Regions from separate parts of the Streptomyces rubellus genome, predicted to be linked through region 2. Evidence: riboswitches for the same ligand, from Rfam matches in the RefSeq annotation. Region 2 holds a riboswitch; the other holds the start of a gene.
What was found. A riboswitch is a leader RNA that binds a small molecule or an ion and turns the genes downstream of it on or off. The one in region 2 is predicted to bind thiamine pyrophosphate.

Region 1 (7,808 bases), on a different contig from region 2:
GACCGGCGGACCGGTGCCCCGGTCCGGGTCGCTCAGACGGCGAGCGCCTGGGCGCGCCGCTTCACCTCGGTCCCGCGGTTCTCGCGCAGCGCCTGCGCCGGGGTGCCGGGCAGGGTGTCATCGGGTGTGAACAGCCACTCCAACATCTCCTCGTCACTGAAGCCGTCGTCCTTGAGCAGGGTGATGGTCCCGGTCAGCCCCTTCACGATCCGTCCCTCGCCGATGAAGTCGGCGGGAACCTGGAGCACCTTGTTCCCGACGTTTCCGCCGTCTCCGCCGTTCTCCCGGCGCACCGCGATCAGCTGCCCCTCCTTGACGAGCTGCCGTACGCGGGTCACCTCGACGCCCAGCTTCTCCGCGACATCGGGGAGGGTGAGCCAGGCCGGGACGAGAGCATCGGTCTTCGCGTCAATCTCGTTCACGGGCACAAGCCTGCCATCCGGGACCGACAGCCACTAGCGCACGGCGCTCTTCAGGGGAACGGCCGGGTCGGCGGCCCGGACCGGGTCCAGCACCGCGGCGCGCTCGATCAGCCTGCGCCCCTGGGCGATGTCCCGGGGCCGTCCCACCGCCAGCAGCGCCCGCAGCACACCGCCGCGCAGCCAGCACACCGACCAGGCGGGGCCGTCCGGGTCGCCGCGCCACAGCGGTTCGTCGCCCTCGCCGTGGTGGCCCGCGTACTGGACGAAGCGGCCGAACTGCTCGGACCAGAAGTACGGCACCGGGTCGTACGGCGGGGTCCCGGCCTCGCCCGCGGTCAGCAGCGAGGCGACCGTCCGCGGCCCGACGAGCGCGTTGTCCCAGTGGTGCACCAGCAGGCGCCGGCCGTACCGGGCCGAGGGGAAGGAGGCGCAGTCCCCGACCGCGTACACACCGGGGACGGAGGAGCGCAGCCGGTCGTCGGCGAGCACCGCGCCGAAGGCGTCCAGGGCCACACCCGAACCCGCCAGCCAGCCGGTGGCCGGGCGGGCGCCGATCCCGGCCACCACGGCCCGGGCGGGCAGCGCGGAGCCGTCGGACAGCTCCACCTCGTACGGCTGCGTGCCGCCGGGCCGCACTCCGGTGACCGTGCGCCCGGTGAGCAGCACGGCACCGGCCTCCTCGTACCAGCGGCGCAGCCGGCCGGCGACCTCGGGCGACAGTACCCCGGCCAGCGGGTGCCCGGCGGCCTCGACCACCGTCACCGGACAGCCCGCCTCGCGGGCGGCGGTGGCGAACTCCGCGCCGATCCAGCCCGCCCCGACGACCACGAGCGGCTGCCGGGCCGCGAGCACCGGGCGCAGCCGCTCGGCGTCGTCGAGAGTGCGCAGCAGATGCACCCCGGCACCGCCGCCGGGCAGGGGAACCGGCTCGGCGCCGGTGGCGAGGACCAGGTGGTCGTACGGCAGCGGCCCGGCGTCGGTGTCCAGCTCGTGGTCCGCGGGGCGCACCCCGGTGGCCGTCCGCCCCAGGAGCAGTTCCACGCCGAGCACGTCGAAGTCGACGTCGAAGGCGACATCGAATGCGGCGCCGAAGGAGTTCTCCAAGGTGCTGCCGGGGGTGCTGCCGGGGGTGGTGCCGGAACCGGCCCCGCCGGTCAGCACCGCCTTGGACAGCGGCGGCCGGTCGTACGGCCGGTGGGGCTCGGCGCCGAGCAGGGTGACCGCTCCGGGCCAGCCCCGCTCCCGCAGCTGTACGGCGGTCTGCACCCCGGCCATCCCGGCCCCGGCGATCAGGACCCGCTGCCCGCTCTGCTCGGTTCGCGCGCTCACGCGCTCACTGTAGGAGACCGCCGCGGACCGGCGCGAAGCCGCCCGGCGCGGCCGCGCTTCCGGACCGCCCTTCAGCCGCGCCGGAGCCCGCAGTAGGGTGGCGGCAGTCCGGGAACGCCAGCCGCGGCCCGGACGGCAGCAGTGGAACGACTCGCGGGAGCCCGGCGCACCGGGCTGAGAGGGAGGCTTGCGCGGCCTCCGACCGTACGAACCTGATCCGGGTCATGCCGGCGAAGGGAGGGTGCGCGCCCATGCGCGTAGTGATCATCGGCGGTGGCGTCATCGGGCTGGTCACGGCCTGGCGCACCGCGCAGCGGGGGGCGCGGGTCACGGTCGTCGACCCGGCGCCGGGCGGCGGGGCGGCGCGGGTCGCGGCCGGGATGCTGGCCGCCGTCACCGAACTGCACTACGGCGAGGAGGCCCTGCTCGCCCTCAACCTGACCTCGGCACGCCGCTACCCGGAGTTCACGGCCGAACTCTCGGAGGCATCCGGGCAGGAGACCGGCTACCGCACCTGCGGCACCCTCGCGGTCGCCCTGGACGCCGACGACCGCGCCCATCTGCGGGAGCTGCACGCGCTGCACCGGCGCTGCGGGCTGGACTCGGCCTGGCTGACCGGCCGGGAGTGCCGCAGGCTGGAGCCGATGCTCGCCCCGGGGGTGCGGGGCGGGCTGCGGGTGGACGGCGACCACCAGGTCGATCCCCGCCGGCTGACGGCCGCGCTGCTGACCGCCTGCGAGCGGGCCGGGGTGGACTTCGTCCGGCGGCGGGCCGGCCGGCTGACGGTGACCGGCGACCGGGCGGCCGGGGTGGCCCTGGAGGACGGCACCGAGGTGGCGGCCGACCGGGTCGTGCTGGCGGCGGGCAGCGAGAGCGGGCGGCTGGCGGGCGTGCCCGGTGAGGTGCTGCCGCCGGTGCGTCCGGTCAAGGGCCAGATCCTGCGGCTGCGCGTCCCGCCGGTGTACGCGCCGTTCCTCTCCCGCACCGTGCGGGCCCTGGTCCGTGGCGGCCACGTCTACCTGGTGCCGCGGGCGGACGGCGAACTGGTCCTGGGCGCCACCAGCGAGGAACAGGGCTGGGACACCACGGTGACCGCGGGCGGCGTCTACGAGCTGCTGCGCGACGCGCACGAGCTGGTGCCCGGCATCACCGAACTGCCGCTGGTGGAGACCCTGGCGGGGCTGCGTCCCGGCTCCCCCGACAACGCGCCGCTGCTCGGCCCGACCGCCCTGCCCGGCCTGCACCTGGCCACCGGCCACCACCGCAACGGGGTACTGCTCGCCCCGGTCACCGGCGACGCCCTGGCCCGGGTGCTGACCGACGGCGGGATCCCCGGGGAGATCCGCCCGTTCAGCCCCCGGCGCTTCGAGCACACGGCCCGGCAGGACGCCCCCCGGGAGAGCACCGTACAGAGGAGTCACGCGTGAGCGCACCGGTCACCATCCGCCTCAACGGGGAGCCCCGGCAGATCGCGGACGGGCTCACCCTCGACCGGCTCGTGGCCGGTCTCACCGCCGCGACCACGGGGGTGGCCGCGGCGGTCAACGAAACCGTCGTACCGCGCGGGCAGTGGCCCGCCACCGAACTCGGCGACGGCGACCGCGTCGAGGTCCTCACCGCCGTCCAAGGAGGCTGACTTCCCGCATGGCCGACGACACGTTCACCATCGGCGGCACCGCCTTCGCCTCCCGGCTGATCATGGGCACGGGCGGCGCGCCCAGCCTGGACGTCCTGGAGCGGGCGCTGCTGGCCTCCGGCACCGAGCTGACCACCGTCGCGATGCGGCGGGTGGACCCCTCGGTCTCCGGCTCGGTGCTGTCGGTGCTGAAGCGGCACGGCATCCGGGTGCTGCCCAACACCGCCGGCTGCTTCACCGCCGGGGAGGCCGTGCTCACCGCCCGGCTGGCCCGCGAGGCGCTGGGCACCGACTGGGTCAAGCTGGAGGTCGTCGCCGACGAGCGCACCCTGCTGCCCGACCCGGTGGAGCTGCTGGAGGCCGCCGAGACACTGGTGGACGACGGCTTCACCGTCCTGCCGTACACCAACGACGACCCCGTCGTGGCCCGGAAGCTGGAGGACGTGGGCTGCGCGGCGATCATGCCGCTGGGTTCGCCGATCGGCTCGGGCCTGGGCATCCGCAACCCGCACAACTTCCAGTTGATCACCGAGCGGGCGTCGGTGCCGGTCGTCCTCGACGCGGGCGCGGGCACCGCCTCGGACGTGGCGCTCGCCATGGAGCTGGGCTGCGCTGCGGTGATGCTGGCCTCCGCGGTCACCCGGGCCCAGGAGCCGGTGCTGATGGCCGAGGCGATGCGGCACGCGGTGGAGGCGGGGCGGCTGGCGTACCGGGCGGGCCGCATCCCGCGCCGCCACTTCTCCCTGGCGTCCTCGCCGGTGGAGGGGACGGCCGACCTCGACCCGGAGCGCCCGGCGTTCCGGTAGGGGCCGGCACGGCGGGGCCCGCGCGGCCGCGGCGCGTGCCCGGGCGCGCGTATCGCGCCCGGGCGGCGGTTTCGTCACCGTTCCGCTGCACTCCGGGGCGCCCGCCGCGGACCCGGGCACCGGTGCCGGGGCGGGCTCGTAGACTCTGCGCCGTGGACACCACCCTTCAGGACCCGCTGCTCGGGCACGTGCTCGACGGCCGGTACCGCGTGGACGCGCGGATCGCCGTCGGCGGCATGGCCACGGTCTACCGGGCCCTGGACACCCGGCTGGACCGGGTGCTCGCCCTGAAGGTGATGCACCCCTCCCTCGCGGTGGACGGCTCTTTCGTCGAGCGGTTCATCCGGGAGGCCAAGTCGGCCGCCCGGCTGGCCCACCCCAACGTGGTGGGGGTCTTCGACCAGGGCGCGGACGGCGGCTACGTGTACCTGGCGATGGAGTACGTCGAGGGCTGCACACTGCGCGATCTGCTGCGCGAGCGCGGGGCGCTCCAGCCGCGCGCCGCCCTGGACATCCTCCAGGCGGTGCTCGCCGCGCTGGGTGCCGCCCATCTGGACCGGCTGGTGCACCGCGACGTGAAGCCGGAGAACGTCCTGATCGGGGACGACGGACGGGTCAAGGTCGCCGACTTCGGGCTGGTGCGGGCGGTGGACCAGCAGACCTCCGCCTCCACCGGTTCGCTGCTGGGCACCGTCTCCTATCTGGCCCCCGAGCAGATCGAGCACGGCACCGCCGACGCCCGGGCGGACGTCTACGCCTGCGGCGTGATGCTGTACGAGATGCTGACCGGCGCCAAGCCGCACTCCGGCGACACCCCGGCCCAGGTGCTCTACCAGCATCTGAACGAGGACGTCCCGGCCCCGTCCGCGGCCGTGCCCGGCCTGGCCGCCGCGCTCGACGCCCTGGTCGCCCGTGCCGCCGCCCGCGATCCGCGGCATCGGCCGGCCGACGCCGTGGAACTGCTCGCCGAGGTCGGCGCGGTGCGGCGGTCGCTGACCGACGGGCAGCTCGACGTCCTGCCCCCGGCCGCCGCCGGCGGGGGCGCCGGGGCCGGGGCGGCCGGCGCCGAGGACAGCACCGCCGTCCTGTCCCGCCGCGTGCCGCGGGACACGGCGGCGGACGACTCCCTGAACCGCACCAGTGTGCTGGCCGTGCCGCCCGCGCCCCCGGGGCCGCCGGCCGGTCCGGCCGCCCGTACGGGCCGGCGGCTGCCACGCCGCTCGGTGCAGGCGGTGGTCGTCGCCGTCCTGCTGGTCCTCGGCGCGGGCCTGGGGGTGTGGTACATCAACTCCGGCCAGTTCACCCGGACCCCCGGGGTGCTCTCGATGACCGAGTCCGAGGCGAAGCGGGCCGTCGAGAAGGCCGGCCTGGACTGGAAGATCGCCCGGGAGCACAGCGAGACCGTGGCGAAGGGCCGGGTGGTCTCGACCGACCCCGGCCGCGGCGAGCGCATCCGCAGCAACGGCACGGTGACCATCACCGTCTCCCGGGGCCCGGAGCGGGTCGAGGTCCCCGACGCCAAGGGCGCGTCCCTGGCCGACGCGCGCCGCCGGATCAAGGCGGCCGGACTGGAGCCGGGCATGGTGACCAGGGAGTTCTCCGGTGAGGTGGAGCGGGGCTCGGTGATCCGCACGGAGCCGGAGGCGGGCACCGGGCGGCGGCCCGGCGCGGCCGTGGCGCTGGTGGTGTCCAAGGGTGAGCGGATCGAGGTGCCCGACGTCGTCGGACAGGACGAGGGCACCGCGCGGCAGCGGCTGACCGAGGCCGGTCTGAAGACCGAGGTGGCGCCGGAGCGGGTGTTCTCCGAGGAGGAGGCGGGCGGTGTCGCCCGGCAGTCCCCCGCACAGGGCTCGGTCGCCGCCGAGGGCGACACCGTCACGCTGACCGTCTCCAAGGGCCCGGAGCTGGTGGAGGTCCCCGGTGTGGAGGGCATGGACGAGAGCGAGGCCCGGCAGGCGCTCGAGGACGCGGGTTTCGAGGTGAAGGTCCGCAAGGTCTTCATCACCGGCACCGTCTTCGACCAGTCCGTGGACGGCGGCGAGCGGGCCCCGCGCGGTTCGGAGATCACCGTCTGGGTGCGCTGACCCGGACACGTACGGTGGTCCGGGGACGCGTGCGCTGTGAGACGCCCCATAGGACCCGGATCACTTACTAACCCCCTTAGTGGGCGCGCACGGCCGCCCAAGCGGCCGTACCCGCCGTCCGGGGCCCCGGAGAGGCCGGAGAGCCCGAGGGCTACTAGGCAGGTTAGTATTTCCGGCCTTTGTCCGGATAAGTTCCGAGCGCTAACAATGCAACGGTCGCGGCGCCGGGAGCAGGACCCGGCGCGCCCCCGCCGGCACCGGCCGGTCCGGCTGTGCGGCACCAGCGATCGGAAGAGGTTCTCCTCCCCCATGACCGTTGCCAGCGTTCTCGGCCGGCTCCGCGCGGCCGGCGCCCACAGGATCTCGGCCGTCGGCGTGGCCACCGCCACCGGCGCGGCCACCGTGGCCCTGGGCCTCGTTCCGGGCCCGGAGCCGTCCCAGGCGGCTCAGGCCGCCCCCGCGGCGGGGGCCCCCGTCGAGCTGACCGCCCCGGCCACCGGCGCCGGTCCCCTCCAGCAGGGCGCTCTCGCGGAGCGGTCGGCGACCGCCTACCAGGAGGCGCAGGCCGAGGCCCTGGAGGAGGAGCGAAAGCCCGCGGCCCGCCAGAGCGCCGGGACGGACGGGCGCGCCACCCGCTCCGCCGACCGCCCGGCGCGGGCCCGGGAGCGGGCCGCCTCCTACCCGGACAACCTCGACGGCTGGATCCGCGAGGCCCTGGCGGTCATGAAGCGCGAGGGCATCCCCGGCAGCTACGCGGGGATCCACCGCAACATCATCCGCGAGTCCAGCGGCGACCCGCGGGCGATCAACAACTGGGACATCAACGCCCGGAACGGCATCCCCTCCAAGGGCCTGCTCCAGGTGATCCCGCCCACCTTCGCGGCGTACCACGTCGAGGGCACCTCCTGGGACATCTACGACCCGGTGGCCAACATCACCGCGGCCTGCAACTACGCGGCCGACCGGTACGGCTCGATGGACAACGTCTACTCGGCCTACTGACCGGCCGGGCGCCCGCTCCCGTCCCCGCCGGCGCGACGGGCCGCCGGGCCGTTCCCGCCGCGGGCCTGGCACCCTTCGGGTGTGAGCAGCTCATCGTCCCCCTCCGCCCGGAACTCCTCCGCCCCGTCCTCCCCCCTGGGCCCCGCCCCCGCCCGCCGCGCCCGCAACCCCGTGGGCAGCCATGTCGCGGTGGCCGGCGGGCTCGCCGCCAAGGGGCTGGCCTACGCCCGCGAGATCGGCGCGGAGACCGTGCAGGTCTTCGTCGCCAATCCGCGCGGCTGGGCCACTCCGGCCGGCGACCCCCGGCAGGACGAGGCGTTCCGCGCGGCCTGCGCGGAAGAGGGCATCCCGGCCTACGTCCACGCCCCCTACCTGATCAACTTCGGCTCGCACAACGAGGCCACGGCCGAACTGTCCGTGGCCTCGCTGCGGCACTCGCTGCGCCGCGCCCGGCGGATCGGCGCCCTGGGGGTGGTGGTCCACACCGGCTCGGCCACCGGCGGGCGCGACCGCGCCACCGCACTGGCCC
Region 2 (7,808 bases):
GAAGACGGTGGCGCCGAACTCCCCGAGGGAGACGGCGAACGCGAAGCCCGCCGCGACCAGCAGCGACCGCCGTACCAGCGGCAGGTCGACCTCCCGCCACACCCGGGCCGGCGAGGCGCCCAGCACGGCCGCGGCCTCGCGCAGCCGGTGGTCCACGGCCCGCAGCACCGGAAGCAGGCCCCGCACCACGAACGGCACCCCGACCAGCGCCTGGGCCAGCGGGACCAGGATCCACGAGGAGCGCAGGTCCAGCGGGGGCTCGTCCAGGGCGATCAGGAAGCCGAAGCCGACGGTGACCGCCGAGGTGCCCAGCGGCAGCATCAGCAGCGCGTCCAGGCCGCGCACCAGGTGCCCGGCGCGCCCGCCCGGTCCGCGCAGGGTGAGCGCGACGGCGGCCGGGACGCCGACGGCCAGGGCGATCGCGGTGGCGACGGCGGCGTAGGACAGGGAGTTGCCGACCGCCTCCAGGGGGGCGACGGTGAAGGTGCCGCCGGAGGCGTCGGCCGAGGCCAGGGCGCGGTAGTGGGCCAGTCCATAGCCGTCGGGCCCGCTCAGGGAGCGCTCGACGAGCACGGCGAGCGGGGTGAGGAGCAGTACGGCGACCTGGGTCACCACGGCGGCGAGCAGCGTCCACTGGCGCGGCCCGCGCGGACGGCGGGCGGTGCCGGCGGCGTCGACCAGCCCCGAGGTGCCCCGGTGGCGGCGTACGGTGCGGGCGTGGACGGCCAGCAGGGCGGCGACGGCGGCGAACTGCAGCAGGGTCAGCACGGCGGCGGTGGGCAGGTCCAGCAGCTGGGCGGTCTGCCGGTAGATCTCCACCTCCAGGGTGGCGTAGCGGGGGCCGCCGAGGATCTGGACGACCCCGAAGGAGGTGAAGGTGAACAGGAAGACCATCAGCGCGGCGGCGGCCACGGCCGGGGCGAGCGCCGGGAGCGTCACGGTGCGCCAGGCCGCGAGGCGGCCCGCGCCCAGCACCCGGGCGGCCTCCTCCTGGCGGGGGTCGAGCTGCGCCCACAGCCCGCCGACGATCCGGACCACCACGGCGTAGTTGAAGAAGACGTGGGCGAGCAGGATCGCGGTGGGGCCGGTGACCGGCGGCACGCCCCACTGGGCCAGCAGTCCGCCGCGGCCCAGCAGTCCCAGGAACGCGGAGCCGACGACGACGGTGGGCAGCACGAACGGCACGGTGACCGCCGCGCGCAGCAGCCGCCGGCCGGGGAAGTCGTACCGGGCCAGGACGTAGGCGCCGGGCAGCGCCAGCAGCAGGGTCAGGACGGTGGAGGCCGCCGCCTGCCACAGGGTGAACCACAGCACGCCCAGGACGCCGGGGTCGGTGAGCACCTCGGCGAACCGCTCCGGGTGCCACCGCCCGCCCTCGTACAGGCCGCGGGCGGTGATGGCGGCGACCGGGTAGGCGAAGAACAGCGCGAGGAAGACGGCGGGCGGGACCGTCAGGGCGAGCCGCAGCGCCGCCGCCCGGCGGGCGCCGCTTCCCCTTCCCGTCTTCCTCGCCCCCCTTGCCTCCCCGGCCTCGCGGCGGGTCACCTCACGACGAGCGAGGTCCACGTGTCGATCCACGCCTCGCGGTTCTCGGCGATCCGCTCGGGGGCCATGGTGTACGGCTCCTCGATCCGCTCGCCGTACTTCGTGAACACCTCGGGCAGTTCGGTGCCCTCACGGACGGGGTTGACGAACATCTGCAGCGGCATGTCCTCCTGGAAGGTCTCGCTCACCAGGAAGTCCAGCAGCGCCCTGCCGCCCTCGGGGTTGTCCGCGCCCTTGAGCAGCCCGGCGAACTCGATCTGCCGGAAGCAGGTGCCGGCCGCCACCCCGGTGGGGGCCCGCTCGGGCGCGGGATCGGCGTCGAGGACCTCGGCGGGCGGGCTGGAGGCGTAGGAGACGACCAGCGGCCGGTCGCCGCCGCCCTCGCCGCCGGCGGAGCCGGAGAAGCGGTCGTAGTAGGCCTGCTCCCAGCCGTCGACGACCTCGACCCCGTTGGCGTCGAGCTTCTTCCAGTACTCGTCCCACTCGTCGCCGTACTCGGCGACGGTGGCCAGCAGGAAGCCCAGACCGGGTGAGGAGGAGGCGGCGTTCTCGGTGACCAGCAGGCCCTTGTAGCGGGGCTCGGCCAGATCGTCCAGGGTCTCCGGCGGCTCGATGTCCCGCTCGGCGAACCAGGCGCGGTCGTAGTTGACGCAGACGTCGCCGGTGTCGACGGGGGTGACGCGGTGCTTCTCGCCGTCCAGCCGGTACTCGGCGGGTATCCTCTCCAGCCCCTGTGCCTCGTAGGGCGTGAACAGGTCGTTGTCCAGGGCGCGGGAGAGCAGGGTGTTGTCGACGCCGAAGAAGACGTCGCCCTGCGGGTTGTCCTTGGACAGGACGGCCTGGTTGAGGGCCGACCCGGCGTCGCCGCCGCGCAGCACCTCCACCTTGTGGCCGGTCCGCTCGGTGAACTCCTCGAGCACCTCGTCGGAGGCCGCGAAGGAGTCGTGGCTGACCAGGGTGACGGTGGTGTCCTTCGTCCCGTCCCCGTCCCCGCCGCCGGAACCGCCGCAGGCGGCCAGGGCTGCGGTGAGCGTGCCGAGGACGGCCGCGCCGAGGGCACGCCGGAATGTGGTGACCATGCTGTGCTGACTCCCTACGCCGGTACTAACCGGATCAGGTTCGAGGGTCTGCGGCCCACCGGCCGGGCTCCTCGCCCGGGCGGCGGCACCGCACTCTCAGCGCTGTGCGCGCTCCCCTGTCGGTACGTGCTGTTCCGTTGTCCGCTGTTCGACCGCTCCGGCACCGTGTGCGGAAGCCGCGGCCGTCGCCACGGTACCAGCGCCGCCCGGGCCGCCGGCGGCCGGTGTCAGCGCTCGGTGGCGGCGAGCTGCCCGCAGGCTCCGTCGATCTCCTGCCCCCGGGTGTCGCGGACGGTGACCGGCACGCCGTGGGCCTCCAGGGCGGCGACGAAGGCGCGCTCGTCCTCGGGCCGGGAGGCGGTCCACTTGGAGCCGGGGGTGGGGTTGAGGGGGATGAGGTTGACGTGCGCCCGCTTTCCGGCCAGCAGCCGTCCCAGCAGGTCGCCGCGCCACGCCTGGTCGTTGATGTCGCGGATCATGGCGTACTCGATCGAGACCCGGCGCCCGGACCGCTCGGTGTACTCCCAGGCGGCGTCGAGGACCTCGCGGACCTTCCACCGGGTGTTGACCGGCACCAGGGTGTCGCGCAGCTCGTCGTCGGGGGCGTGCAGGGAGACCGCCAGCCGGCACTTGAGGCCCTCGTCGGCGAGGCGGCGCATCGCCGGCACCAGGCCCACGGTGGAGACGGTGATGCCGCGCTGGGACAGGCCCAGCCCGTCGGGCTCGGGGTCGGTGAGGCGGCGGACGGCGCCGATGACCCGGTTGTAGTTGGCCAGTGGCTCGCCCATGCCCATGAACACGATGTTCGACAGCCTGGCCGGGCCCCCGGGCACCTCACCGTCGCGCAGGGCGCGCATGCCCTCGACGATCTGGTGGACGATCTCGGCGGTGGACAGGTTGCGGTCCAGTCCGGCCTGCCCGGTCGCGCAGAAGGGGCAGTTCATGCCGCAGCCGGCCTGCGAACTGACGCACATGGTGACCCGGTCCGGGTAGCGCATCAGCACGGACTCCACCAGCGTCCCGTCGTGCAGCCGCCACAGGGTCTTGCGGGTGGCGCCGTCGTCGCAGGTGACGTGCCGCACCACGGTCATCAGCTCGGGCAGCAGCGCGTCCGCGAGCCTGCCGCGCGCGGCGGCCGGGATGTCGGTCCAGGCGGCCGGTTCGGCGGCGTACCGGGCGAAGTAGTGCCGGGAAAGCTGCTGGGCGCGGAACGGCTTCTCGCCGATCGCGGCGACCGCCTCCCGCCGCTCGGCGGGGTCGAGGTCGGCGAGGTGCCGGGGCGGCTTCGCGGCTCCGCGCGGCGCGACAAAGGTGAGTTCTCCGGGTGCAGGCATAACCCGTCCAGTGTCGCAGACCGGCGGCGGTGGCCGGTGACGACACCCGCCCCTTCACCGCCAAGATCACCATCGGTGACCACCAGAGGGGCTGCACCGGTGCCCTCGTCGCCCCGTCCTGGCTGCTGACCGCCGCCTGCTTCGCCGAGCGCCCCGAGACCGAACTTGCCGTCCCGCCGGGCGTTCCCGAACAGGCCACCACCGCGACCGTCGACGGGGAGCAGCGGCGCGTCGTCGCGGTGCACGCCGCCGGCGACGGGCAGGACGCGGCCCTGGTCCGCCTGGACCGCCCGGTGACCGGCTCCGCACCGATCGCCCTCGCCGCCGCGGCCCCCGCCGAGGGCGACACCCTCACCGTCACCGGCTACGGCCGTACCGCCACCGACTGGGCACCCGTCAGCCCGCACACCGGTTCGTTCACCGCCGGTGCTCCCACCGCCGGGGAGCTGCCCATGGCCGGGAGCGACGGCGCGTCGGTGTGCCCCGGCGACGCCGGGGCCCCGTCACCACCGGTGTGAACGACCAGGTCCGCCTGGTCGGCATCGCCTCCCGCTCCCATGCCGCGGGCTGCTTCGGCACGGACGAGGAGCAGACCTCCCACGCGGCGGTCGCCACCCGCGCCGACACTCTTGCCGCCTGGGTGAACGAGACCGTCAGCGCCCCGCCCGTCGTCGACTTCAACGGCGACGGCGCCCAGGACACCGCCGTCGCCGACCCCAGGGCCACCGTGGGCGGCAACGCCGAGGCCGGTCTCGTGCGCGTCGTCTACGGCCGGGGCGGGGGGACCCAGCAGGTCGACCAGGACATGGCCACGGTGCCCGGCGGCGCCGAGCCCGGTGACCGCTTCGGCGAGTCGCTGGCCACGGTCGACTACAACCTCGACGGATACACCGACCTCGTCGTCGGCATCCCGTACGAGGACCTGGCCGGGGAGAAGGACGCGGGCATGGTCACGGTCCTGTTCGGCTCCCGCGAGGGTGTCGCCAAACAAGGCGAGGCACCGTTCGCGCACTTCGAGCAGGGCACGGGGGACGGCGTCATAGGGGGGTCGGCCTCCGAGGCCGGCGACCTGATGGGCTTCGCACTGGCCGCGGGCACCAACCGCGCGGGCGAACCGTACCTGTACATCACCCTGCCCGGCGAGGACCTGGGGTCGGTGAAGGACGCCGGGTCGAGCGTGTTCGTCCGCCGGGGCGGGAACGTCGGCCTCAACCAGGGCTCCGGGATGCCCGGCGCACGCGAGGCGGGCGACAGAGTCGGCTTCTCCGCGGACGGGGACTCCAACCACATCGCCGTCGGCCTGCCGTATGAGGACGTCGGGAACAGCTCCGGGGCGAACGCCGCCGACGCCGGGGCCGTCTACCTCCTCGACGTGAACGACATCGGCCCGGACGGCCGCCCCCGTCTGGTGGCGGACATCAGCCAGGAGGCTGCGGGCGTCTCCGGAGGCGCCGAGACGGGCGACAACTTCGGCGCCGCCCTCAGCACGGTCAACACCGATCCGGCCGCCGTGAGCGGTCCGGCCACGATGCGTCTGGCGGTCGGGGTGCCCGGCGAGGCATGGGAGTCCGTCTCCGGGGCCGGCGCGGTGCAGACCTTCTCCCTCCTCGGCGCTCCCGGCGACTCCGACGCGTGGGTGGCTCCCGGGAACGTCGGGCTTCCCGGCGCTCCGGCCGCGGGTGAACGCTTCGGACGGTCGCTGACCGCCGCTCCCCAGGGGCTGTACCCCGGCCGTCCGGACGGGCCCTCCCCCTTCGGCCAGGTCCACGTCCTGCCGTGGGCGAACGTCACCGCCGGGCAGGAAAACCGGCCCGTCACCACGTTCGAACCCGGTTCCGGTGGTCTGCCGGCCGCCGGATCGGCCTTCGGATTCGTCATCCGGTAGCCTCCGCACGTCCTGGGAGGGCCGCCCGTCCGCGGGCGGCCCTCTTCCCTTCCCGCGTGCGGGGCCCGTCGGCGGGTTCCCCGCGAACGGCGAGGGCACGGCCTTCCCGGCCGCGGGCGTGGCCGTCCTGCGTGCCCCGGGCGGGCCGGTCAGCCCGTGCCGGTGAAGACGGCCAGCAGCAGCCAGACCACGGGGGCGGTCGGCAGCAGGGAGTCGAGGCGGTCCATGATGCCGCCGTGGCCGGGCAGCAGGCTGCCCATGTCCTTGATGCCCAGATCGCGCTTGATCACGGACTCGCCGAGGTCGCCCAGGGTGGCGCTGACGGCCACGGCCAGTCCCAGCAGCAGGCCCTGCCACCAGGCACCGCCGTCGATGAGGAAGTGCACGGACAGCGCGCCGGCGGCCATGGCGAAGACGACCGCCCCCAGCAGTCCCTCACGGGTCTTGCCGGGGCTGATGCGCGGGGCGAGCTTGCGCCGCCCGAAGCGCCAGCCGACGGCGTACGCCCCGGTGTCGCTGACGACGGTGAGCAGCAGGAAGACCAGCACCCGCCACGGGCCGTCGTCGGCCGCGAGCATCATGGTCACGAAGGTGGCCAGGAAGGGGACGTAGAAGGCGGCGAAGACGCCCGCCGTGGCGTCCCGCAGGTACTCCCGGGGGTCGTCCGTCATCCGCCACACCAGTACGGCCAGCGCGGTGAGGGACATCGCCACCCAGGCGCCCTCGGCGCCGCGGACGTACCCGGCGACGACCATGGCCGCGCCGCCGACGGCCAGCGGCACCAGGGGCACCCGGATCTGCTTGCGCTCGGCGAGCCGGGAGGTCAGCTCCCAGAGCCCGACCACGACCGCGACCACGACCACGCCGACGAAGACGGGCTTGTAGACGAACAGGGAGAGGACGACGGTGGCGCCCAGGGCCAGGCCGACCCCTATCGCGGCGCGCAGGTCGCGGCCCGCCCGCTTCCGGCCCGCCGCGCGGCCCCGCCGGCCGGGGACGGCCGGTGCTCCGGGCGGTTCGGCGCCGGGGGGCAAGGGACCGCCGGACGGGCGCCGGTCCGCCCGGCCGTCGCGGTCGTCCTGGTCACCGCCGGAGCTGTCGGGCACGTTGGGCATGTGCCGAGTCTGCGACGCGGCGCCGCCCTCGTACACGTAACCCGCCGGGGCCGGGGGCACCTCCGCACGGAGCGGGGAGGGGAAGCCCTGCACGGGAGGGTCCCAGTGGCCGGTGTGGCCGGTATGGCCGGGGTGTCCGACGCCCGGCGGCGGCGTTCCCCAGGATGAGTCGTTCACGGGAATCGCAGCCTCTAGACCTCGAGCAGCTCGGCTTCCTTGTGCTTGAGCAGTTCGTCCACCTGCGCCACGTACTTGGCGGTGGTGTCGTCGAGCTCCTTCTCGGCGCGGCGTCCCTCGTCCTCGCCGATGTCGCCGTCCTTGATGGCCTTGTCGATGGCCTCCTTGGCCTTGCGGCGGACGCTGCGGATGGAGATCTTGGCGTCCTCGGCCTTGCTCTTGGCGACCTTGATGTACTCCCTGCGGCGCTCCTCGGTCAGCTCCGGGAAGACCACCCGGATGATGTTGCCGTCGTTGGAGGGGTTGACGCCGAGGTCGGAGTCGCGGATGGCCTGCTCGATGTTGCGCAGCGCGCTCTTGTCGAAGGGGGTGACCACGGCCATGCGCGGCTCGGGCACCGAGAACGACGCGAGCTGGTTGATCGGGGTCATCGCGCCGTAGTAGTCGGCCACGATCTTGTTGAACATCGCCGGGTGCGCACGGCCGGTGCGGATCGCGGCGAAGTCCTCCTTGGCGACGACGACCGCCTTCTCCATCTTCTCCTCGGCTTCGAGGAGGGTCTCTTCGATCACCACGTGCTCCTGGTTAGATGAATTGAGCCGGAAAGCCCTGGTTCCTGCACGGTGTCCGACCGGCAGGCCGTTGTCCATCCCCGTGCCGTGCCCTTCGTGCG

Region 1: it holds a riboswitch for thiamine pyrophosphate, as region 2 does, so the genes downstream of both, thiO (glycine oxidase ThiO) here and V1L54_RS20890 (thiamine ABC transporter substrate-binding protein) in region 2, are expected to answer to the same signal.

What each region holds. Positions count from the first base shown of each region.
Region 1 covers NZ_JAZDCX010000025.1:98-7,905, forward strand. The annotation lists gene V1L54_RS24120 (Rv2175c family DNA-binding protein) at 33-422, opposite strand; gene V1L54_RS24125 (NAD(P)/FAD-dependent oxidoreductase) at 456-1,751, opposite strand; TPP riboswitch at 1,895-2,007, shown strand; gene thiO (glycine oxidase ThiO) at 2,003-3,178, shown strand; gene thiS (sulfur carrier protein ThiS) at 3,175-3,387, shown strand; gene V1L54_RS24140 (thiazole synthase) at 3,396-4,193, shown strand; gene pknB (Stk1 family PASTA domain-containing Ser/Thr kinase) at 4,346-6,277, shown strand; gene V1L54_RS24150 (transglycosylase SLT domain-containing protein) at 6,587-7,279, shown strand; gene V1L54_RS24155 (deoxyribonuclease IV) at 7,361-7,808, shown strand, end outside.
Region 2 covers NZ_JAZDCX010000018.1:84,174-91,981, forward strand. The annotation lists gene V1L54_RS20885 (ABC transporter permease) at 1-1,566, opposite strand, end outside; gene V1L54_RS20890 (thiamine ABC transporter substrate-binding protein) at 1,542-2,624, opposite strand; TPP riboswitch at 2,619-2,752, opposite strand; gene rlmN (dual-specificity RNA methyltransferase RlmN) at 2,852-3,958, opposite strand; gene V1L54_RS20900 (trypsin-like serine protease) at 3,988-4,476, shown strand; gene V1L54_RS20905 (FG-GAP and VCBS repeat-containing protein) at 4,473-5,843, shown strand; gene V1L54_RS20910 (phosphatidate cytidylyltransferase) at 5,993-7,135, opposite strand; gene frr (ribosome recycling factor) at 7,150-7,707, opposite strand.